Regions from separate parts of the Variovorax sp. P4_B11 genome, predicted to be linked through region 2. Evidence: riboswitches for the same ligand, from Rfam matches in the RefSeq annotation. Region 2 holds a riboswitch; the other holds the start of a gene.

Region 1 (5,300 bases), on a different contig from region 2:
TAATGGGTCATTGTCCACAAGCCGGGCCGCCGTGGCGAGTGCCGGATGCCTTTACCGGCCCAAAAGCCCGGACGCTTGGAGTAAGCTGCCCGGACAAGAACCACATACCGGAGCACTCCCATGAGCGACGCCACCAAGCCCTTCGCCTTCAGTCAGTTCGTTCCGGGCTTCGACTTCCTGAAAAGCCTGGCCGGCGCCAGCGCATCGTCCGGCGGGGTGCCCGGCCTGCCGAGCCTGTCGAGCTGGGTGGCGCCGACGCTGAGCGTCGAGGAGGTCGACAAGCGCATCCAGGAGCTCAAGACCGTGCAGTACTGGCTCGAGCAGAACGGCCACGCGCTGAAGGCGACGATCCAGGCGCTCGAAGTGCAGAAGATGACGCTGTCGACCTTGCGCGGCATGAACGTCCGCATGGAAGACCTCGCCAGCGCCTTCACGCGGCCCGTCGGGCCGACGCCCGCGCCGGCACCCGCGTTCCAGGACGAGCCACCGGCCCCGGCCGCCGCCCCGGAACCCGAAACGGAGCCGGAGGTCGAGGAGACGCCGGCGCCGAAGCGGGCCAAGGCCGCGGCCGCGCCGGACGCGGCCGGCGTGGTCGATCCCCTGCAGTGGTGGGGCGCGCTCACGCAACAGTTCCAGCAGATCGCCAGTTCGGCCCTGCAGGACGCCTCGCAACTCAAGGTGCCGGCCGTGGCGCAGCCGCTGGTCGACGCGGTCGGCCTGGGCGCGGGCTCGGCGCCGGCGCCAGCGCCGGCGAAGCGGGCGGCCAAGCCGGCCGCGGCCCGGAAAAAGGCCTCGCCCGCGCGTCGCGGTGCGGCGGCAGCGGCCAAGGGTCCCCCACCGGCGCGCAAGCGCGCGCCTTGAAAGCCGAGCCCATGAAGCTGTTTCCTTCCGGACATGCCACCCATCCGCAGTGGCGCATGGCGGCGGGGTTGGTGCTGGCCCAGTTGCGGGCGCAGATGGCGCTGCCCGACTACGCGCGTTCGCCGACGCTGGGCCTGCTCTACATCACCGACCACTACGGGGAAGACGCCCAGGAGATCCTCGATCACCTGGGGGCCGAACTGCCCGAGATCACCGACTGGACCGGCACCGTGGGTGTCGGCGTGGCCGCCAACAACGCCGAGTATTTCGATGAGCCAGCGCTCAGCGTGATGCTGTGCGAGTTGCCGAGCGACCAGTACCGCGTGTTTTCCGGCGTAGCGCCGCTCGCCAGCTCGGAAATGAGCGGCTTCGCGGCCCATACCGCCCTGGTGCACGCCGACCCGCGCACGCCCGAGCTCGGCGAGCTGATCGCCGAGATGGCGGAGCGCACCGACACCGGCTACCTGTTCGGCGGCCTGTCGTCGGGCCGGGTCGGCTCGCTGCAGTTCGCGATCGGCGGCAACGGCAACATCCGCGGCCATGGCGCGGTTGGCGGCGTGTTCTCGGGCGGCCTGTCGGGCGTGGTGTTCGGCGAAGGCGTGCGGCTGGTCTCGCGCGTGACCCAGGGCTGCCAGCCGGTGTCGCGCGAACGCGAGATCACCGAGGCCGACGGCAACCTGCTGCTCGAGCTCGACGGCGAGCCCGCGCTCGACGTGCTGCTGGCCGACCTGCGGGTGTCGCTCGATGCGCCCGAGCAGGCGATCGATGCCGTGCGCGCCACGCTGGTCGGCCTGGCCGAGGCCGGCAGCGACGGCGTCCGGCGCACCGGCGACCTGGGTGCCGACGTGCGGGTGCGCCACATCATCGGTCTCGACCCGACGCGTCGCGGCGTGGCGATCGCGGATGTGGCGGCGGCCGGCATGCGCATGAGCTTCTGCCGCCGCAACGTGCAGGCCGCGCGTGCCGACCTGAGGCGCGTCTGCGCCGAGATCCGCGAGGAACTGGAGCCCCAGGAGCAGACGCTGGCGACCGCGCGCGAGATCGCGGCCGGCGAGGCCGAGGCCGCGCCGCATCCGGCGCGCCGCATCGCGGGCGCGATCTACGTCAGCTGCTCGGGCCGCGGCGGGCCGCACTTCGGAGCCCCTGGCGCCGAGCTGCAGATCGTGCGCCATGCGCTCGGCGACGTCCCGCTGGTCGGCTTCTTCGCCGCCGGCGAGATCGCCCGCAACCACCTCTACGGCTATACCGGCGTGCTGACCGTCTTCGCGAGCGATGACTGAGGACCGCTGCGCAGCCCGGTGAAGGCGAAGTCGACCTCCGGCGCCAGCCCGCTGACGATTCGCGCGATCGACTTGCCGGAGCCGCAGGCGTGGGTCCAGCCCAGCGTGCCGTGGCCGGTGTTGAGGAACAGGTTGGGCAGCCTGGACGCCCCGATCAGCGGCACGTTGCTCGGCGTCGCCGGGCGCAGCCCGGTCCAGAACTGGGCCGCGGAGGCGTCGCCGGCGCCCGGGAACAGTTCCTCCACGCGCCGCACGATCGCCTCGCAGCGCACCTGGTTCAGGTCGCGGTCGTAGCCGTTGAGCTCGGCGGTGCCGGCAATGCGCAGGCGGTCGCCCGCGGCCGAGGTGTAGCGCGAGAACACCAGCTTGAACTCGTCGTCGGTCAGCGAGACCTGGTGCGCCTTCGAGGCGTCCCGGACCGGCATCGTCACCGAGTAGCCCTTGGCCGGATAGATCGGCAGCCGGATGCCCAGCGGCGCGGCCAGGAGGGGGCTCAGCGAGCCCATCGCCAGCACGTAGGCGTCGCCGCGGATGCGCTGGAAGCGGCCTTCGTCATCGGTCGCCTCGACGTGGTCGAGGCGGCCGCCGGCTGCGCGCAGCGCGGTCACGGTATGGTTCATGAGGAAGCGCACGCCGGCTGCCTCGGCCAGCCCGGCCAGCCCGCGCGCGAAGCGGTTGGCATCGCCCGATTCATCCTCGGCCGTGTAGGTCGCGCCGGCCAGCTGCGGCCGGATGTGCGACAGCGCGGGCTCGAGCCTCACGGCCTCGTCGGCCGAGATCACCCGCCGGTCGCAGCCGAGCGCGCGCATCTGTTCGGCGGGCTCCAGCGCGGCGTCGAACTCCTTCTGCGTCGTGTAGAAGTGCAGGATGCCCTGCGTGCGCTGGTCGTAGTCGATCCCGGTGTCGCGCCGCAGCTGCTGCAGCGTGTCGCGGCTGTAGGTGCCCAGGCGCACGATCTGCTCGATGTTGTGGCGGGTGCGCGCCGGCGTGCATTCGCGCAGGAACGAAAGGCCCCAGAGCCACTGGCGCATGTCGGCGCGGATGCGGAACAGCAAGGGCGCATCTTCCTTGCCGAGCCATTGCAGCACCTTGAGCGGCGCCCCCGGGTTGGCCCAGGGCTCGGCATGGCTGACCGAGATCTGGCCGCCGTTGGCAAAGCTGGTTTCCGCCGCCGGCGTGGCCTGGCGGTCGATCACGGTCACATCGTGGCCGAGTTGCTGGAGGTAGTAAGCCGAAGTCACGCCGAGCAGGCCGGCGCCAAGAACGATCACGCGCATATCGAGAACCCTTGATGGTTGCAGCGCTCGAACGCAACGGAGACGGCATGCTGTCGAAACGAAAGCAACCGGACCGTGCGTCCAAGTTGCCGCTCCCCCTGTCCTCGGTACCTGAGAGATTCACCCGCTGCGCCCGCAGCGGGTTTGCTCCTTCGGTGCACCACGCGCGGCGTGATGGCTCTCCAGACGGCTTTGACAGTGAACTGCAGTACGAGCCCATCGCGTGGGCCGACCTGAGCGTTTATGGGAGTTTGCGCCTTCGGTGGGGCCCCTGGGCCCGCTCTCCTGCAGTGGGCGGATTGTAGCGGGTAGGGCCTGTTCACACTATTTCCGGGGTCGCGAAGGCTTGCCAGGACGGGCCAATCAAGGCGCGCGACGCGGCATGTGCGTTGGCACATGCAAGGAGCGCAACGCCGAGTGGCTCGTCCTGGCAGGCCTTCCCTGCGGGTTGCCGGGCCAAGGGGCCGTCTGCGGCGTTGCCCGCGCTTGCAAGGCGAAAGCCTTGCTGCGCGCGGGCGCCTTGCATCCAGCCCCTTCGCCCGGCAACGCGATCCCCGGAAATAGTGTGAACAGGCCCTAAGGGCGCCGGAAGGCGAAGTCGAGTTCGGGCCGAAGTCCGCTGACGATCCGCGCGATCGACTTGCCCGCGCCGCAGGCATGGATCCAGGTTCGAGCGCCGGGCGCGGTGTTCAGGAACAGGTTGGGGAGGCGGGTCTTGCCGATCATCGGCAGCCGGTTGGTGCTGGCCGCGTGCATGGCGGTATCGAAACTGGCCCGCGCGGCGTCGGCGACGCCGGGCAGCAGCATCTCGGTGCGGCGCACGATCGCCCGGAAGCGGTCCGAGTCGGGCTCGGCCTCTTCGTCGAGCCCGGCCCGCACGACGGCCCGGACCTGCAACTGGTCGCCGGCCGGCGTTTCGATGCGCGTGATGCGCAGCTTGCCCTGGCGGTCGCGCAAGGGCATGCGCGGCGCCAGCGAAGGGTTCAGGATCGGCATCGTGACGATGTATTCGCGCACGAAGCGCAGCGGCATGTCGATGCCCAGGTCTTCGGCGTGCGGCACGCTCGACGCACCCAGCGCCAGCACGTAGGCCTGTCCGCGCAAGGTGGTCGGCTCGCCGGCGGCATCGAGCAGCTCGACATGGTCGATCCGGCCGTTGCGTTCCTTGAGCGACACCACGGTGTGCCGCGTCATGAAGCGCACGCCGGCGGCGCGGCACAGGAACACCAGGCTGGCGGCGAACTGCGCCGGATCGCGCGCCGGGTCTTCCTGCGCGTGGGTCGCTCCGGCCAGCTTGCCGCCCATCGCCTTCAGCGCCGGTTCCAGGACGATGGCTTCGTCGGCCGACAGCAGCCGTTCCTCGCAGCCGAGGCTGGACCAGTGCGTGGCGCCGGCCGTCCGGACCCGGAAGGCCTCGGGATCGGTGTAGATGTTCATCAGGCCGGCCGAGCGCGAGCCCTGGGGCACTCCGGCTTCGTCGCGCAGGGCGCGCGCGCTCTTGCGGCTGTACGCCGCCAGTCGCACGAGATGGTCGAGGGGATCGCGCTTGGCCGGCGTCCCGACGGCCCGGTCCATCAGCCTGGAGAGGCCGCGACGGATGCCGCTGCACAGCCTGGACAGCTTCCTGCCGCGCCGGGGCGATGCCGCTGCGGCCGGCGCTGCGGTCGACTGCTCGGCGGTCGCCAGGCCGCGTGCCTTGGCCGCCGGCGTCGCATGCCGGTCGACCACGGTCACTTCGTGTCCGAGCTGTTGAAGATAGTAGGCCGAGGTCACGCCGAGCAAGCCCGCGCCAAATACAACCACGCGCATGTCCGAATCCTTTTGGGAGGGCATGAACGGCGGGCGTTAGCGCTTACTGTAAAAGCGGCAAGACCCGGGGTTC
Region 2 (18,039 bases):
TCAGCCAAGCGGTCGATCAGCGCCTTGCGGCTCGGGCTGTCGTCCGCATGGCGCCACTTCTCGCGCCGCACCACCTTGGCCTTCGACAGGTCGGCTGCGCGCTTCTTGCGCAGCTTGACGATGCCGCAGCGTACGTTGGTGCCGCCGATGTCGAGCGCGAGGATCGCGTCGTGGCCTTTCAGCATCGGCGGCGGCACCAGATGCACCCATCCCAGCAGGCCGCCGTCGTCCGGCTCGTGGCAGATACGGGCCAGCTGCACGGAAACATTCATGTCCTGCAGGATCGCTGCCGCCTGCAGCACCGCGCGCTCGCCCACGTCGCTGCCCGGGAAGCCGCCGCCGATCACGATCCGCTGCACGCCATGCCACGACGGCTGGCGCAGGAAGCGGTCGATCACCCAGGCCAGTTCCTCGGCGAACTGCTCGATCACGCCGTGAACCACGTCCGCGGCCTCGGAACTCTTGGTTTCGCCCAGTGTCGCGTCGAGTTCGCTCTTGCTGAGGTCCTTGGAATGCACGCCGCCCAGCGGGTCCTTGCCCTTTCGGCGACGGCGCTGCCGCCAGCGCTCCAGCAATTGCCTGAAGGCGGTCTGGCTGGCCTGGTCGCCGATGAAGCCGTCCTTGTCGCGCAGCTGGAGGCTGTAGCCCTCGACCGTCACGGCGGGCAGTTCGCGGGCGCCATGCGCGGCGGGGCCTTCGGCGGGCGGCCGATCCGATGCGGGTTCGTCGTTCTTTTTCATTCGGGGTGGGATCCTTCAATCGGCCGTGGCGTCGAGGATCAGCCGGGCGGTCTCTTCGGGCTGGTCCCAGTGGGGATAGTGGCCGCAGCGCTCGAACCAATGCAGCCGCGCATCGGGAAACAGCTGTTGCGCGCGTGCCGCCTGGCTCGGAAGGCAGATCCTGTCGAGCCGGCCCCAGCCGATCACGACCGGCTTCCCGAGCGTCCCGACGGCGGAGCCCTCGAGCGGCGATCCGCGCACGAAATCCCTCAGCATGAGACTGAGGGACGGGGCGGATGCGAAGCTGTGCATCTCCTCCAGCACCAGCGCCGGCGGCAGCCGACGCGCCTGGGACGAGAACCGGGCCAGCAACAGCATGCGCGACCATTCGTGGGCAGCCAACGCGGGCATGGCGAATGCGAGGCCTCGCGCCAGCCGCATGGAGAGCCACAGCGAGGCCTGGTACGCCATGCGCTCCCAGCCGGCCCAGAACCCGCTCGGTCCGAGCAAAACGACCGTGCCCAGCACTCCGCCGCGGCGCGCCAGCTCGAGCACCAGGCGCGCGCCGAACGAACTGCCGACCGCATCGACACCCAGCAGGTCGTGCTCGCCGAGGAAGCGGGCCACGGCGGTCGCCAGCGTGCGCATCGACACCTCGCCTTCCAGTGGCGGACTCTTGCCGAAGCCCGGCAGGTCGAGCGCGACCACGGCGCGCTCGGCAGCCAGCGGGTCGAGGATGGTCTGCCAGGTCCGCCAACTGCTGCCCAGCCCATGCACCAGGAGCAGGGGCTTGCCTTGACCGCGACGGATGTAGTTGATCAGCACGTTCGGACTGTGCAGGGCGGCCGAGCGGCGCCACATCAGCGGCACGCACGATCGGTTGTAGGAGAAAGGGAATCTTCACCCCCCATGAGGCCGCGGCCGGGCCTGGCGCCGATACACTGGCCGCGATGCAACTGCTGCGCTGCACCGGGCTCGCTGTCCTGGCCTTCATCCTGCTGCTGGGCGCCGCCGTGGCCGCGACCGCCCAGGAGCAGGCGCTGCGCATCGGCTCCAAGCGCTTCACCGAGTCCTACATCCTGGCCGAGGTGCTGGCCCAGACCGCTGCGCCCAGGACCGCGGTTGCGCCTGTGGTGCGGCAGGGGCTCGGCAACACGGCCATCGTCTACGAGGCCCTGCGCTCCGGCGGGATCGACCTCTACGCCGAGTACACCGGAACCATCGCGCTGGAGATCCTCAAGGGCTCGCCATCGATGACGCGCGAAGCCATGAACGCCGCCCTGCGGCCGCTCGGGCTCGGCGTGGCCGTGCCGCTCGGATTCAACGACGGCTATGCGCTCGCCATGCGCGCCGCCGACGCCGACCGGCTCGGCGTTCGCACCCTGAGCGATCTGGCCGGCCAGCGCGAACTCCGCTTCGGCCTCTCGAACGAGTTCATCGGCCGCGCCGACGGCTGGCAGGGCCTGGCGGCGCGCTACGGCTTCAGCCAGACGCCGACCGGGCTGGACCACGGCCTGGCCTACGAAGCCATCGCCGCCAAGCAGGTCGACGTCATCGACATCTACACCACCGACGCCAAGATCGACCACCTGGGCCTGCGCGTGCTCGCGGACGACAAGGGCTACTTCCCGCGCTACGACGCCGTGCTGCTGTACCGGCTCGACCTGCCGGCGCGGCTGCCCGCCGCCTGGGCCGCCCTGCAGCCGCTCGAGGGCCGCATCGACGAGCGCTCGATGATCGCGATGAACGCGCGCGCCGAACTGCAAGGCGTGGCCTTCGACGTCATTGCGCGCGACTTCCTGGCGACGACGCAGCCGGGTTCGCCGGCCGCCCTCCCGTCCGACAACGCCGCCCGCGGCTTCATGGCCAAGCTGTTCGGCCCCGACCTCGGCCGGCTGGCGCGCCAGCACCTGCTGCTGGTCGCGATCTCGGTCGGCGTCGCGATCCTCATCGCCGTGCCGCTCGGGATCGCGGTGTTCGCGCATGTGCGGCTGCGCGCCCTGGTGCTGGGCCTGACCGGTCTGCTGCAGACCATCCCCTCGCTGGCGCTGCTGGCCGTGCTGATTTCGCTGCTGGGCGCGATCGGCACGCTGCCGGCGCTGATCGCGCTGACGCTGTATTCGCTGCTGCCGATCATGCGCAACACCGTGACCGGGCTGGCCGAAGTTCCCGCCGGCCTGCGCGAGGCCGGCACCGCGCTCGGCATGACCGGCGGCCAGAACCTGCACGTGGTGCTGCTGCCGCTGGCGCTGCCCACGCTGCTGGCCGGCGTGCGCACCGCGACCACCATCGCGATCGGCACCGCCACCATCGCCGCCTTCATCGGCGCTGGAGGCTTCGGGGAACGCATCGTGACCGGGCTCGCGCTCAACGACCGCGCGCTGCTGGTCGCCGGCGCCGTGCCCGCCGCGGCGCTGGCACTGCTGAGCGAGGCGCTGTTCGAGGCGCTCGAACACCTGATGCGCCGGCGCCGCGGGCAACTGCCGCCCAGCGCCTAGACTCGGCCTCAAAAAAAGGAGCGCGACTGCGTCCGTGAAAATCCCGACGAGGTGAAGCTTGCTATTGCGGCATAGTCGCAGGCTGCCTTGCGGGCCCGGGCCCGAACTCTTTCCCATTCTGGAGACATCCCCATGAAATTGCGCCAACTGGCCGCAGGCCTGATCCTCGGCTTTGGCATCGCGAGCGCGGCCCTTGCGCAGACGACGATGAAGATCAGCATCTCGACCTCGCAGAACTCGCACCAGGGGGTCGCCATCGACACCTTCGCGAAGGAAGTCGCGACGCGCACCAACGGCCGCTACAAGGTCGAGACCTTCTACAACGGCTCGCTCGGCGGCGAGCGCGAATCGATCGAGGCCGTGCAGCTCGGCACCCAGGAACTCGCCTTCTCTTCGACCGGCCCGGTGCCGAACTTCGTGCCCGAGACCAAGATCCTCGACGTCCCCTTCCTGTTCCGCGACAAGGCACACGCCCGCGCCGTGCTGGACGGCCCGATCGGGCAGGACATGCTGGTCAAGTTCGACGCCAAGGGATTCAAGGCGCTGGGCTGGGGCGAGAACGGCTTCCGCCACATGACCAACAGCAAGCGCGACGTGAAGGCGCCCGAGGACCTCAAGGGCCTGAAGATGCGCACCATGGAGAACCCGGTGCACATCGCGGCCTACAAGGGCTTCGGCATCATCACCACGCCGATGGCCTTCCCCGAGGTCTTCACCGCGCTCCAGCAGGGCACGGTCGACGGCCAGGAGAACCCGCTGCCGGTCATCATCTCGGCCAAGTTCGACCAGGTGCAGAAGCACCTCACCTTGACCGGCCACGTCTACTCGCCCTGCATCTTCGTGATGAACAAGGCCGCCTTCGACAAGTTGAGCGCCGCCGACAAGCAGGCCTTCCTCGACGCCGCCAAGGAAGCCATCAAGGCCAACAGGGCCCGCGTCGACGAGGACGACGCCAAGGGCGTGGCCGACCTGCGCGCCAAGGGCATGACCGTGATCGACAACGTCGACAAGGCCAAGTTCGTCGCCGCGCTGGCGCCGGTCAACGCCGAGTTCGAGAAGCAGTTCGGCAAGGCCAATCTCGACAAGATCCGCGACGTCAAGTAACCGGCTGCCGCGAAACTCCTCGCGGCAGCACGCGCCCGCACAGCCTGCGCTGGCGGGCGTTTTTTTGTCCGAACCCTGATGCGCCCATGAAATCCGCCTTCCTCGCACTCGACCGCTGGACCACCGGCCTGGCGATGGCGATCGCCTGCTTCATGCTGGTGGTCGCCTCCTCGCTCGGCGTGTTCCAGATCGTCACTCGCTTCGTGCTCGAACAACCGGCCGAATGGTCCGAGATCCTGATCCGCATCAGCCTGATCTGGATGGTCTTCATGGGCATCCCGACCGCCTTCCGCCAGGGCGCGATGGTCAGCGTCGACGTGCTCTACCGCTGGAGCCCGCCCAAGGTCCGCCGGGTGCTCGACTGGGTCGTGTGCCTGGCCGCGCTGAGCCTGATCGCGGTGATCATCTGGTGGGGCTGGGACTACGCGCAGCGCGGCAGCGTGCAGTCGATGGCTGGCCTCGAATCGGTCTCGATGTTCTGGGCCTACGTCGCGCTGCCGGTGGGCGGCCTGTTCTGCGTCGTCGGCATCATCGCCAACCTGATCGACCCGAAGCGCAACGAACTGGAAACCGCTCAATGACCCTCGTGATGATCACGACCATGGTGGTGTGCTTCGCACTCACCATCTCCGTCGCCGTTTCCATCGGCCTGGCCTCGGTGCTCGGCATCCAGGCCTCCAACGCGAACATGCTGATCTCCGTCAAGGAGATGTTCAACGCGATCAACAAGTTTCCGCTCGCCGCCATTCCCTTCTTCATCCTGGCCGGCAACCTGATGGAGACCGGCGGCATCTCGCGCCGCCTGGTCGACTTCGCCAAGAGCCTGGTGGGCGGCGTGCAGGGCGGGCTGCCGATGACCTGCGTGCTGACCTGCATGATCTTCGCGGCGGTGTCGGGCTCCTCGGTGGCGACCACCTTCGCGATCGGCGCGATCCTGATCCCGGCCCTGATCAAGCACGGCTACCCGGTCGGCTACGCCGCCGCGCTGCAGGCCACCAGCGCCGAACTCGGCGTCATCATCCCGCCCTCGATCCCGATGATCCTGTACGGCGTCAGCGCCGAGGTCTCGATCGGCGAGCTGTTCATCGCCGGCTTCGGCCCGGGCATCCTGATCAGCCTGGCGCTGATGGCCTTCGTCTACGTCTATTGCAAGTTCAAGGGACTGGGCAAGAACGACGGCGACGGCCGGCTCGGCGTCGCCACCGCGACCTGGCGCGCCGGCTGGGCGCTGCTGATGCCGGTGATCATCCTGGGCGGCATCTACGGCGGCATCTTCACGCCCACCGAGGCGTCGGCGGTGGCGGTGCTCTACGCGCTGATCGTCGGCACGCTGATCTACCGCGAGATCAGGCCGGCCGACCTCTATGCGGTGCTGCGCAAGTCGGTGGTGTCCTCGTCGGTGATCATGTTCATCATCGCCAACGCCGGCCTGTTCGCCTTCCTGATCACGCGCGCCGGCGTGCCCGACGCCATCGGCCGCTGGCTGCAGGAGGTGCTGCAGTCGCCGGCGATGTTCCTGCTCGGCGTCAACGCGGCGCTGTTCGTGATCGGCATGTTCATCGAGACCAGCGCGGCGATCATCGTGCTGGCGCCGATCCTGGCGCCGGTGGCGATGCACTTCGGCATCGATCCGGTGCACTTCGGCCTGGTGATGGTGGTGAACCTGGCGCTCGGCATGATCACGCCGCCCTTCGGCGTCAACCTGTTCGCGGCCTGCACCGTGGCACGGATTTCACTCGACCGCATCGTGCCCTACCTGGTTCCGTTCGTGCTGGTGATCCTGGCCTGCCTGATGGTGGTCACCTACGTGCCCGGCATCTCGCTCGGGTTGCGCGACCTGGTCTATTCGAAGTAGCGCGGCCGCCGAAATCCACGACCGGAGGACGCGATTCCCTTACACTCCAACGGTCAGGAGAGCGTCCCGCCGCGGTGGGGCCGCCGAAGGCGCAGGTCCCCCGAACCAAGGGCCCGAACGCTCAGGCAAAAGGACTGACAAGACGCCCCAATTCAGGGCGTTTCCTTGCTGGAGAGAGGCGGTTGGTCGCGAAAGTCGCGTCGCACCGCCCACCGAAGGAGCAAACCCCGATCGTGGGGCGAATCTCTCAGGTAAAGCGGACAGCAGGGGTGGCCCATGGCTTCTCGCCATGGAACAAGCACTGCCCCTTTTGGAGAACCGCCCTTGGCTGCCGCATCCGACGATCTGCTGAAGACCCCGCTCCACGGCCTGCACCTGGCGCTCGGCGCCCGCATGGTGCCCTTTGCCGGCTATTCGATGCCGGTGCAATATCCCACCGGCCTGATGGCCGAGCACAAGCACACGCGCGAGGCCGCGGGCCTGTTCGACATCTCCCACATGGGACAGCTGCGCCTGGCCGGGCCCGATGCCGCCGCCGCCTTCGAAAGCCTGATGCCGGTCGACGTCATCGGGCTGGCGCCCGGCAAGCAGCGCTACGGACTGCTGCTGAACGAACAGGGCGGCATCCTCGACGACCTGATGTTCTTCAACGAGGGCCACGACTCGCTGTTCGTCATCGTCAACGGCGCCTGCAAGCAGGCCGACATCGCCCACATCCAGGCCCGGATCGGCCAGCGCTGCCAGGTGCTGCCGATGCCCGACCACGCCCTGCTCGCGCTCCAGGGCCCGCAGGCCGCGGCCGCGCTGGCCAGGTTGTCGCCCGGCGTCGAGCGCTTCGTCTTCATGACCGGCGGCGCGGTGCAGATCGGCGGCATCCCGGCCTTCGTCACGCGCAGCGGCTACACCGGCGAAGACGGATTCGAGATCTCGGTCGCCGCCAAGGACGCCGAAGCGCTGGCCCGCCTGCTGCTGGCCGAGCCCGAGGTCAAGCCGATCGGCCTGGGCGCGCGCAATTCGCTGCGGCTCGAGGCCGGCCTGTGCCTCTACGGCAACGACATCGACGAAAGCACCACGCCGGTCGAGGCCGCGCTGGGCTGGGCGATCCAGAAGGTCCGGCGCAGCGGCGGAGCGCGCGAAGGCGGCTTCCCGGGTGCGGCCCGGGTGCTGGCGCAGCTCATCGCCGTCAATGGAACGGCCGGCCATCTCGACCACGAGACACTGAAGCGCAAGCGCGTCGGCCTGGTGGCGCTGGAGCGCGTGCCGGTGCGCGACGGCACCGTGCTCGAGTCCTTCGAGGGCTTGGCCATCGGCCAGGTCACCAGCGGCCTGCTCGGCCCCAGCGTCGACCGGCCGATCGCGATGGGCTATGTCGCGCTCGCCTATGCCGAGCCCGGCACCCGGATCCAGGCCATGGTGCGCGGCAAGCCGGTGCCGATGGAAGTCAGCACGATGCCCTTCGTGCCGGCCCGCTACCACCGGGGCTGACAGTCCCTCACCCGATTTTTCCAAGCCAGACTTTCTTCAAGGAGTTTTTCCCATGACCCTCAAGTACACCAAGGACCACGAGTGGGTGCGCCCCGAAGCCGACGCGGCGCTGGTCACCGTCGGCATCACGGTGCACGCGCAGGATGCGCTCGGCGACGTGGTCTTCGTCGACCTGCCCGAAGTCGGCAAGGGCTTCGCGCAGGGCGATGTCGCCGGTGTCGTCGAATCGGTCAAGGCCGCGGCCGACGTCTTCATGCCGGTCTCGGGCGAAATCACCGAGGTCAACGAGGCGCTGCGCGCCGACCCCTCGCTGGCCAACAGCGCGCCGATGGATGCGGGCTGGTTCTTCAAGCTGCGCATGAGCGACCCGACCCAGCTCGAGGCGCTGCTCGACGGGACCGCCTACGAGAAGTTCTCCGCCGAAAGCTGATTCCCGCACCATCACCCGAGCCCTCCATGCCGACTCCCGTGCCTTCCCACCTCTCGCTGCGCGACCTCCAGAACGCCGAGGAATTCATCGCCCGCCACATCGGCATCGAAGCCGACGACGAGCAGACCATGCTCGCTGCGGTCGGTTCGACCACACGCGCCGAACTGATCGACGGCATCGTGCCGCCGGCGATCCGCCGCAGCCGCCCGATGCGGCTACCGGCGCCGATCACCGAGGCCGACGCGCTGGCCGAGCTGAAGGCGATCGCGGCGAAGAACAAGGTGGCCAGGAGCTTCATCGGCCAGGGCTACTACGGCACCCACACACCCGGCGTGATCCTGCGCAACGTGCTCGAGAACCCGGCCTGGTACACCGCCTACACGCCCTACCAGGCCGAGATCTCGCAGGGCCGCATGGAGGCGCTGGTCAATTTCCAGACCATGGTCTGCGACCTCACCGGCATGGCGATCGCCAACGCCTCGATGCTCGACGAGGCCACCGCGGCCGCCGAGGCAATGACGCTGGCCCGGCGCAGCGTCAAGAGCAAGAGCAACGTGTTCCTGGTCTCGGGCGACTGCCATCCGCAGACCATCGAGGTGATCCGCACGCGCGCCGCGCCGCTGGGCATCGAGGTCAAGGTCAGCACCGCGTCCGAGACCCTGCCGCATCTGATGGCCAGCGGCGGCTTCTTCGGCGCGCTCGCACAGTACCCCGCCACCACCGGCCAGGTGCACGACCTGCGTCCGCTCGCCGGCTACGCACACCAGTGCGAAGCCGCCTTCTGCGTGGCAGCCGATCTGCTGGCCTTGACGCTGCTGGCACCGCCCGGCGAGTGGGATGCCGACATCGTCTGCGGCACCACCCAGCGCTTCGGCATGCCGATGTGCAACGGCGGCCCGCATGCGGCCTACCTGGCTTGCCGCGACGAGTTCAAGCGCTCGCTGCCCGGCCGACTGGTCGGCGTCAGCGTCGACACCCACGGCCAGCCGGCCTACCGGCTCGCGCTGCAGACGCGCGAGCAGCACATCCGGCGCGAGAAAGCCACCTCCAACATCTGCACTGCGCAGGTGCTGCCGGCGGTGGTCGCCAGCATGTACGCGGTCTACCACGGGCCCGAGGGTCTGCGCCGCATCGCGCAGCGCGTCGCCCTGCTGACGGCGGTGCTGGCCCAGGGCCTCGAACAGATGGGCCGCGAGCTGGTCAACGGCACGGCCTTCGATTCGCTCACGATCCAAACCGGCGAGGACACCCAGGCCATCCACGAACGGGCCCTGGCTGCCGGCGTCAACCTGCGCCATCGGCTGCAGCATCACCTGGGCCTGTCGCTCGACGAGACCACCACGCGGGCCGACGTCGAGATGCTGTGGAGACTGTTCGCAACGGCCGGCACGCGGGGACCCGACTTCGACGCCATCGCCGCCACGGCGCAGCTGCGCCTTCCCGAGGACCTGCGCCGCAGCAGCGCTTTTCTCACGCACCCGGTGTTCAACACCCACAAGAGCGAGACCGCGATGCTGCGCTACATCCGCAGCCTGAGCGACAAGGACCTCGCGCTCGACCGCAGCATGATCCCGCTCGGCAGCTGCACCATGAAGCTCAACGCCACCAGCGAGATGATCCCGATCACCTGGCCCGAGTTCGCGAACATCCACCCCTTCGCACCGGCCGACCAGTTGCATGGCTACGCACAGCTCGACGCCCAGCTGCGCGCCTGGCTCTGCGAAGCCACCGGCTACGCGGGCATCAGCCTGCAACCCAACGCCGGCTCGCAGGGCGAGTACGCGGGCCTGCTCGCCATCAAGGCCTTCCATGAAGCCAGGGGCGACACGCAGCGCAACGTCTGCCTGATCCCCTCGTCGGCGCACGGCACCAATCCGGCCAGTGCCCAGATGGTCGGCATGAAGGTGGTGGTGACCGCCTGCGACGCCGACGGCAACGTCGACATCGACGACCTGCAGCGCGCCTGCGAGAAGCACAGCGCCACGCTGGCCGCGGTGATGATCACCTACCCGAGCACCCACGGCGTGTTCGAGACCCGGGTCAAGGAACTGTGCGAGATCGTGCACGCGCATGGTGGCCGGGTCTATGTCGACGGCGCCAACATGAACGCACTGGTCGGCGTGGCCGCACCGGGCGAGTTCGGCGGCGACGTCAGCCACCTGAACCTGCACAAGACCTTCTGCATTCCGCACGGCGGCGGCGGCCCCGGCGTCGGCCCGGTGTGCGTGGTGGAAGACCTGGTGCCCTACCTGCCGGGACACGCGACCGGCGGCTTGCCGTCGAACGGCGCGGTGGGCGCGGTGTCGGCGGCGCCGCTGGGCAACGCGGCGGTGCTGCCGATCAGCTGGATGTACTGCCGGATGATGGGCGCCAAGGGGCTGCAGGCCGCGACCGAGACCGCGATCCTCAGCGCCAACTACATCAGCGCGCGGCTCAAGGACCACTACCCGACGCTGTACGCAAGCCCCAACGGCCACGTGGCGCACGAGTGCATTCTCGACCTGCGCCCGCTCAAGGACGCCAGCGGCGTCAGCGCCGAGGACGTCGCCAAGCGGCTGATCGACTACGGCTTCCATGCGCCGACGCTGAGCTTCCCGGTGCCCGGCACGCTGATGGTCGAGCCGACCGAAAGCGAGCCGCTGGCCGAACTCGACCGCTTCATCGAGGCGATGATCGCGATCCGCGGCGAGATCCGCCGCATCGAGGAAGGCATCTGGCCGAAGGACGACAACCCGCTGAAGAACGCGCCGCACACCGCGGCCAGCCTGCTCGGCACCGAATGGACCCGGCCCTACTCGCGCGAGCTCGGCGCCTTCCCGCTGACCAGCCTGCGGCAGGCCAAGTACTGGCCGCCGATCGGCCGGGTCGACAACGTCTACGGCGACCGCAACCTGTTCTGCAGTTGCGTCCCCACGGAAGACTACGCCGGCAGCTGACGCGAGAAGCATTCTTTTACAAGTCGATGGCCAGCTGGCTGTCGATTTCGCGCCTGCTGCTTCGACGTCCATTCAGAGCCCCGGAACTGTGCGGTCGATCCCCGACTGCCGCCGGCCTCGAAACCGAAGGAGCAAGAACATGCGATTCATGGTGATCGTCAAGGCCAGCAAGGAATCGGAGGCCGGCGTGATGCCGAGCCAGCAGCTGCTGACCGACATGGGCAACTACAACGAGGCGCTGGTCAAGGCCGGTGTGCTGCTCGCGGGCGAAGGCCTGCACCCGAGTTCGAAGGGCGCCCGCATGCGTTTTTCCGGCAAGGAGCGGACCGTCATCGACGGCCCGTTCAGCGAAACCAAGGAGCTGATCGCGGGCTTCTGGCTCTGGCAGGTGCGCTCCAAGGAAGAAGCGCTCGAATGGCTGCGACGCGCCCCCTTCGACGACGGTGCCGAGCTCGAGCTGCGCCAGGTGTTCGAGATGGAAGACTTCGGCGCCGAGTTCACACCCGAGCTGCGCGAGCAGGAAAAGCGGGTCTTCGACGAGGCCCGCGCCAAGCAGCAGCCCTGACACGCCCGAACGTGGACTCGGCCGAGACGCATCGCACGGTCAACGCGGTCTGGCGCATCGAGTCGGCCCGCATCATCGGCGCCCTGGCGCGCAGGGTGCGCGATGTCGGCGTGGCCGAGGAGCTGGCGCAGGATGCCCTGCTCGCCGCCCTCGAGCAGTGGCCGCGCGAAGGCATTCCGGACAATCCGGCGGCCTGGCTGATGGCGGCCGCGAAGCACCGTGCCATCGACCTGCTGCGCAAGCGCACGCTGCATGCCGGCAAGGAAGGCGAGATCGGCCGCGAACTCGATGCCCGGCATGCGTTCGCAGCCGACGACTTCGCCGAAGCGGTGGACGCCGCACTCGACGACGAGGTCGGCGACGACCTGCTGCGGCTGGTGTTCACGGCCTGCCATCCGGTGTTGTCGCCCGATGCTCGCGTCGCACTGACACTGCGCCTGCTGGGCGGACTCACCACCGACGAGATCGCGCGCTCCTTCCTGGTGCCCGAGGCCACGATCGCGCAGCGCATCGTGCGCGCCAAGCGAACGCTGGCCGCCGCCCGCGTGCCCTTCGAGGCGCCGCGCGCACAGGAACTCGGCGCCCGTCTGTCGTCGGTGCTCGAGGTCATCTACCTCGTGTTCAACGAGGGCTACTCGGCCACCGCCGGCGAGGACTGGATGCGGCCCGCGCTGTGCGACGAAGCCTTGCGGCTCGGGCGCATCCTGGCCGAGCTGGTCGCGGACGAGCCGGAAGTCCATGGCCTGGTGGCGCTGATGGAGATCCAGGCCTCGCGCGCGGCTGCCCGCGTCGACGCCGATGGCGAGCCGGTGCTGCTGCTCGACCAGAACCGTGCGCGCTGGGACACCTTGCTGATCCGCCGCGGCCTCGCGGCGCTGGCGCGGGCCGAGAAGCTCGGCGGCGCGCTCGGTCCCTACGCCCTGCAGGCCGCGATCGCCGCCTGCCACGCGCATGCAACGACCGCAGCGCAGACCGACTGGCCCCGCATCGCCGCACTCTACGAGGCGCTGGCCCAGCTTTCGCCCTCGCCGATCGTCGAGCTGAACCGGGCGGTCGCGCTGTCGATGGCCTTCGGACCGGCGGCCGGCCTCGAGCTCGTCGATGCCCTGCAGGCGGAGCCGCAGCTGCGCGGCTACCACCTGCTGCCGAGCGTGCGAGGCGACCTGCTGGCCAAGCTCGGGCGACGCGCCGAGGCCTGCGAGGAATTCAAGCGGGCGGCGGGCCTCACCCGCAACGCGCGCGAACGCAAGCTGCTGTTGCTGCGCGCACAGGCCTGCTCCGCCGAAGAGCAGGCAGGCGGCGCCTGAGCGCGTGCCGCGCTACTTCTTCGCGACCGCGCCGGTTGCGACCTGGGCCCGCAGTTCCTTCAGCTTGGCCTTCAGCCGGCGCTCGTTGACCGGCCCCATGCGCACCAGCATCTTCTGGCCGGCCGAGAGCGACTCGAGCTTCGGGTCGGCGAATTCGTAGCTGATCCAGGGCCGCTCCGCAGCCATCTCGCCCTTCACTTCGGTCAGCTTCACCGGCACCGCGCCTTCGGTTTCCGGCGCCTGCAGCAGGTGGTCGATGACGGCCACGAGGCGGTCGTTGAAGTAGCGGTTCGGGTAGCCCAGTTCCTCGTAGGCCTGCTGGAACAGCGGATAGAGCCGGGCATAGAGCGCGGCTGCGCGGGCACTGTCGACCGACTCGACGAAGAGCACGAAGGGCGTGTAGCGGCTGGCATTGTCGGCGCCGATGGTCTTGAGCTCGCCCGTGCCCTGGACCTCGAAGGACTTGGGTGCGCGCTGGACCGGCCACAGGCGCGAAGTGGCCTGTGCGCGCGGCAGGTTGTCCACGGTGGCGACGAAGCGCCGCACGAAGCCGCTGGGCTCGAGGAAGGCCCCGACCGATTTCTTGCCGACCAGGTCGTCGAGCGCCGCGGTCACGCGGCTGTCGGCGTCGTTCAGCGGCGGCAGCGCGGCCTCGGGCGCGGCCAGGGCATCGACCAGGTTCTGCGGCCCCGTCGCGACCGCTGCGCGGGGAATGTCCGCGGGACGGTCCTGCGGCGGCGGTGCGCTGGCGGCGGGCGGTGCCGGCGGCGGTTCCTTCTGCAAGGACCAGCGCCACCAGGCGAAGGCTGCGGCGAGAATCACCACCACGACGAGGACCACGGTCCATATCGAGGACTCTTTGGCTGGCCTGAATTCTGCTGGGTCCCTTTCGGGCATGGTTGAATCCTCCTTTGAATCACGGGCGTTGCATGCGCTCCATTGGAAACCACGCCGGCGCGTCGTGCCGTAACGCCCTGTGACCGCCAAGGAACCCGACATGGACATCGACTTCTCGACCCTGACCGAATACCAGCGCTACAAGCTGATGGCCAGCCTGATCGTGCCGCGGCCGATCGCACTGGTCACCACGCTGGGGGCCGACGGCATCGTCAACGCCGCGCCCTTCAGCATGTTCAACATGCTCGGCGAAGAGCCGCCGATCGTCATGATCAGCGTCAACCGGCTGCAGGACAACGCGCTCAAGGACACCGCGGCCAACATCGCGCGCAGCGGCGAGTTCGTGGTGCACCTGGCCGACGAGGACATCGCCGAGCAGATGCACCGCTGCGGCGATCGCCACCCGCCGCACGTGAGCGAACTCGAGGTGGTCGGCTTCACGCCGCTTGCGAGCCGGGCCGTGAAGCCGCCGCGCATCGCCGAGGCGCCGGTGGCCTTCGAATGCACGCTCTGGGAGACGCTGGAGACCGAGAGCCGGCAGATCTTCATCGGCCAGGTGCGCTGGATGCACGCGCGCGACGAATTGATCGACACCGAGGCCTGGCGCGTGCGGCTGCAACACTATTTTCCGGTCGGCCGCTTCGGGGCCAGCTTCTACGTGAAAACGCGCGAGCGCTACGCGCTGGCGGCGCAGGCGCAGACCCGGAGCACGCAGATCGACGAGATGTAGGCCGCATGATGCCAAGCTGGTTCTTCTCGTCGCTGCGCGGCTATCGGATCGAGTCCTTGCCGCGCGACCTGGTCGCCGGCCTGATGCTGGCGGCCATCGCCATCCCCGGCCAGCTCGCCACCGCCCGGCTCGCCGGCATGCCGCCCGAAACCGGGCTCTATGCCTTCATCGCCGGCTCCATCGCCTTCGCAGCCTTCGGCGCCAATCGCTTCATCTCGGCGGCGGCGGATTCGACCATCGCGCCGATCTTCGCCGGCGGCCTGGCGTCGATCGCCGCCGCCAGCGCCAACAGCTATGGCGAACTGGCCGCGCTGCTGGCGCTGATGGTCGGCATCGTGCTCGTCTCGGTCGGCTTGCTCAAGGCAGGCTGGCTCGCCACGCTGCTGTCGGTGCCGGTGACGACCGGATTCCTCGCCGGCATCTCGGTTCATATCGTCGTCGGCCAGTTGCCGACGCTGCTGGGCATCCCGGACGCGCACGGCCACCTGATGACGCAACTGGTCCACTTGCTGGCCCGCATCGGAGACGCGAATCCGTACGCGCTGGCGCTCGGCGCCGGCGTGCTGATCGTGACCCTGGTCGCGGGGCGCATCAGCCCGCGCATTCCGGGGGCGCTGATCGGCCTGGCGACGGCCGCTCTCGCGGTGGCCGTGTTCCACCTCGACGCCCGCGGCGTGAGCCTGCTCGGCGCGCTCTCGGTGCAGTTGCCGCAGGTCGCCGTGCCGTCCTTCAGCGGCGCGGCGGAGTTCAGCCGCATGGTGCAGCTTGCGCTGGTGATCGCGATGGTCTGCGTCATGCAGACGGCGGCGGTGTCGAGCACCTTCCCGTCGGACGAGGGCCGGTCCGACAACGTCAGCCGCAACTTCGGGGCGGTCGGCGCCGGCAATGTGCTGGCCGGCCTGATCGGCGCCTTCGCCGTCGACGCGAGCCCACCCAGCACGGCGGTCGTGAAGGAGTCCGGAGGCCGCTCGCAGATCGCCGCGCTGATCGCGGTCGGCCTGGTGATCGCGCTCGCGCTGCTGGCCTCGGGCGCATTGGCCTACGTGCCGCACGCGGCGCTGTCGGGCATCCTGGTCTACATCGCCTGGCGCATCTTCAGGATCGACGAAATGGCCCTGATCATTCGTCGCGGCGGCCTCGAGATCCTGCTGGTGGCCGCGAGTGCGGCGCTCGTTGTCGCACTGCCGATCGAGAGCGGCATGCTGCTGGCGATCGTGATGTCCTTCGTGCACAGCCTGTACATCGTCGCCCGGCCCACCTGCGTCGAACTGGCCCGCGTGCCGGGGAGCACCGTGTGGTGGCCGCCGGCCCCGGGCGCCGCCCTCGAACATGAGCCCGGGGTGCTGGTCTTCGCACCGGGTGCGCCGGTCAACTTCACCAATGCCGAACGGATCTGCGCCTGGGTCCGGTGGGCCATCGCCGGCCGGAGCGCGCCGGTGAGGCTGCTGGTGATCGAGGCCAACGGCGTCATCGACATCGACTACACGGGGTCGCAGATCCTGCGGCGCGCCATCGTCGAACTGCTTTCCGCCGGCACCATCGTGGCCATCGCCAGGCTGTCGGACGAACGGGCGCAGGCGCAGGCGATGCGTACCGGACTGATCGAGGCCATCGGCGCCGACCATGTGTTCATGTCGGTAGAAGAAGCGGTGCGCAAGCTGGTTCCGCGCGCCTGAGCGCGATGAACGAGCGCCCAGGAAAAAGGCCACCCGGGGGTGGCCTTCATTTCCTGCACGATTCGCGTGTCGTGCAGCAGATTCGAAATCTGGAGCGGGAGAAGAGTCTCGAACTCTCGACCTCAACCTTGGCAAGGTTGCGCTCTACCAACTGAGCTACTCCCGCGAAGCCTTCGATTATAGAGCATTTTCAGGCCGCTTCTTCGCCGGCCGGCAAATGAATGAGTCCGGTGCGCAGATCGAACTCGAACACCTCGCCGTAGCGACCCCATTCGATCGCGGTGCGCAGCACGCGCTCGGCAGTGGCGCGGTCCAGGCTCTCCTCGAGCAGATCGAGGAAGGGCTCCTGCGGCAACTCGCCCGCAGGCGCCTGCTCGAGGCTGTGGCGGATGTGCGCGGCGAGCGGCACATGGGCGAGCAGTTGCTGGCCGAGCAGCTCTTGCCGCAGCGTGTGCGCGCCGGCGACATAGCGCCGGCCCAGCGCCGTCAGATGCAGGTCGGCATCCGCCAGTTGCGCGAAGCCCAGCAGCGCGAGCGCCTGCGCCAGCGGCAGCAGGTCGTGGTCGGTGAGCTCCGCCTCCTCGGCGAGCTGCGGCAGGTCGGCGCGGCCTTCGCGGCCGTCCTCCATCAGCATTTCGAGCAAGGCTTCCATGCGGCCGATGTCGGCATCGGGCAGGCGATCGCCCAGGTGCATGCGCACAGGCTCCTCGGGCACGCGGCCGGCGCCGGGCGCGCTGGCCGTCATCAGCGCATAGGCCTCGTCGATCAACGCCCGCACCTCCAGGCTGTCCGGGTCGCGCGGCCGCGCGAGCCGGATCGGCAGCTCGGCCCGCACCCGCCCCGGATCGGCCGCGAAGATCAGCACGCGGTCGGCCATCAGCACCGCCTCCTCGATGTTGTGCGAGACGATCAACATCGCCTTGGTCGGCATCGCGCCGCCGCTCCACAGGTGCAGGATGTCGTCGCGCAGGCGCTCGCCCGTGAGCACGTCGAGGGCCGAGAAGGCCTCGTCCATCAGCAGCACCTCGGGCTCGACCACCAGCGCCCGTGCGATGCCGACCCGCTGCCGCATACCGCCCGACAACTCGCGCGGCAGCGCGCCCTCGAAGCCCGCGAGGCCGATCAGCGCGATCGCCGCACTTGCGCGCCGCGCCCTCTCGGCCGGCCCGACGCCGCGGGCCTCCAGCCCCAGCTCGACGTTCTGCTGCACGGTCAACCAGGGAAAGAGCGCGAACGACTGGAACACCATCGCGATGCCGCGCGCCGGTCCGTAGAGCGGCTGGCCGCGGTAGCGCACGCTGCCGGCGTCGGCGCCGATCAGGCCCGCGAGGATGCGCAGCAGCGTCGACTTGCCCGAACCCGACTGCCCCAGCAGCGCGACGATCTCGCCTTGCGCCAGCCGGAAGTCCACGCCTTCCAGGACCGAGCGCGCCGCGCCGTCGGCCGAGCGAAAGGACTTGCCCACGCCCTCGAGTTCAACAATTGCTTCGGCCATGGGCCCTCCTCGCGCGTTCATCATCAAAAGTGCATCCGGTTCTCGGCCAGCTCATAGAGCCGGCGCCAGACGAAATGGTTCATGCCCATGACGAAGACACACATCACGCCAATGCCCAGCGCGATGCGCGGGAAGTCGCCGATGGCCGTCATGTGCGCGATGTAGCTGCCCAGGCCCGCGGCCTGCAGCGTGGTGTCGCCCCAGGTCACGTACTCGGCCACGATGCTGGCGTTCCACGAACCGCCGCTGGCCGTGATGGCGCCGGTGACGAAACTGGGGAACACCGCCGGCAGCAGGTAGCGCCGCCAGCGCAGCCAGCCGCTGAGCCCGAGGTTGCTGGCC

Evidence for each region. A riboswitch is a leader RNA that binds a small molecule or an ion and turns the genes downstream of it on or off. The one in region 2 is predicted to bind glycine.
Region 1: another riboswitch for glycine. It lies ahead of AC1DYD_RS00860 (D-amino acid dehydrogenase); the one in region 2 lies ahead of gcvT (glycine cleavage system aminomethyltransferase GcvT).

What each region holds. Positions count from the first base shown of each region.
Region 1 is NZ_JBFUHO010000001.1:156,594-161,893, forward strand. It holds gene AC1DYD_RS00850 (PhaM family polyhydroxyalkanoate granule multifunctional regulatory protein) at 121-861, shown strand; gene AC1DYD_RS00855 (FIST signal transduction protein) at 873-2,141, shown strand; gene AC1DYD_RS00860 (D-amino acid dehydrogenase) at 2,102-3,418, opposite strand; glycine riboswitch at 3,507-3,614, opposite strand; glycine riboswitch at 3,615-3,716, opposite strand; gene AC1DYD_RS00865 (FAD-dependent oxidoreductase) at 3,995-5,227, opposite strand.
Region 2 is NZ_JBFUHO010000004.1:276,555-294,593, forward strand. It holds gene AC1DYD_RS06910 (ROK family protein) at 1-740, opposite strand, end outside; gene AC1DYD_RS06915 (alpha/beta fold hydrolase) at 756-1,580, opposite strand; gene AC1DYD_RS06920 (ABC transporter permease/substrate-binding protein) at 1,670-3,217, shown strand; gene AC1DYD_RS06925 (TRAP transporter substrate-binding protein) at 3,350-4,321, shown strand; gene AC1DYD_RS06930 (TRAP transporter small permease) at 4,408-4,902, shown strand; gene AC1DYD_RS06935 (TRAP transporter large permease) at 4,899-6,176, shown strand; glycine riboswitch at 6,221-6,319, shown strand; glycine riboswitch at 6,335-6,450, shown strand; gene gcvT (glycine cleavage system aminomethyltransferase GcvT) at 6,501-7,661, shown strand; gene gcvH (glycine cleavage system protein GcvH) at 7,714-8,091, shown strand; gene gcvP (aminomethyl-transferring glycine dehydrogenase) at 8,118-11,027, shown strand; gene AC1DYD_RS06955 (YciI family protein) at 11,167-11,592, shown strand; gene AC1DYD_RS06960 (RNA polymerase sigma factor) at 11,604-12,899, shown strand; gene AC1DYD_RS06965 (DUF3014 domain-containing protein) at 12,912-13,796, opposite strand; gene AC1DYD_RS06970 (flavin reductase family protein) at 13,897-14,526, shown strand; gene AC1DYD_RS06975 (SulP family inorganic anion transporter) at 14,532-16,202, shown strand; tRNA gene AC1DYD_RS06980 (tRNA-Gly) at 16,293-16,368, opposite strand; gene AC1DYD_RS06985 (ABC transporter ATP-binding protein) at 16,393-17,697, opposite strand; gene AC1DYD_RS06990 (ABC transporter permease) at 17,721-18,039, opposite strand, start outside.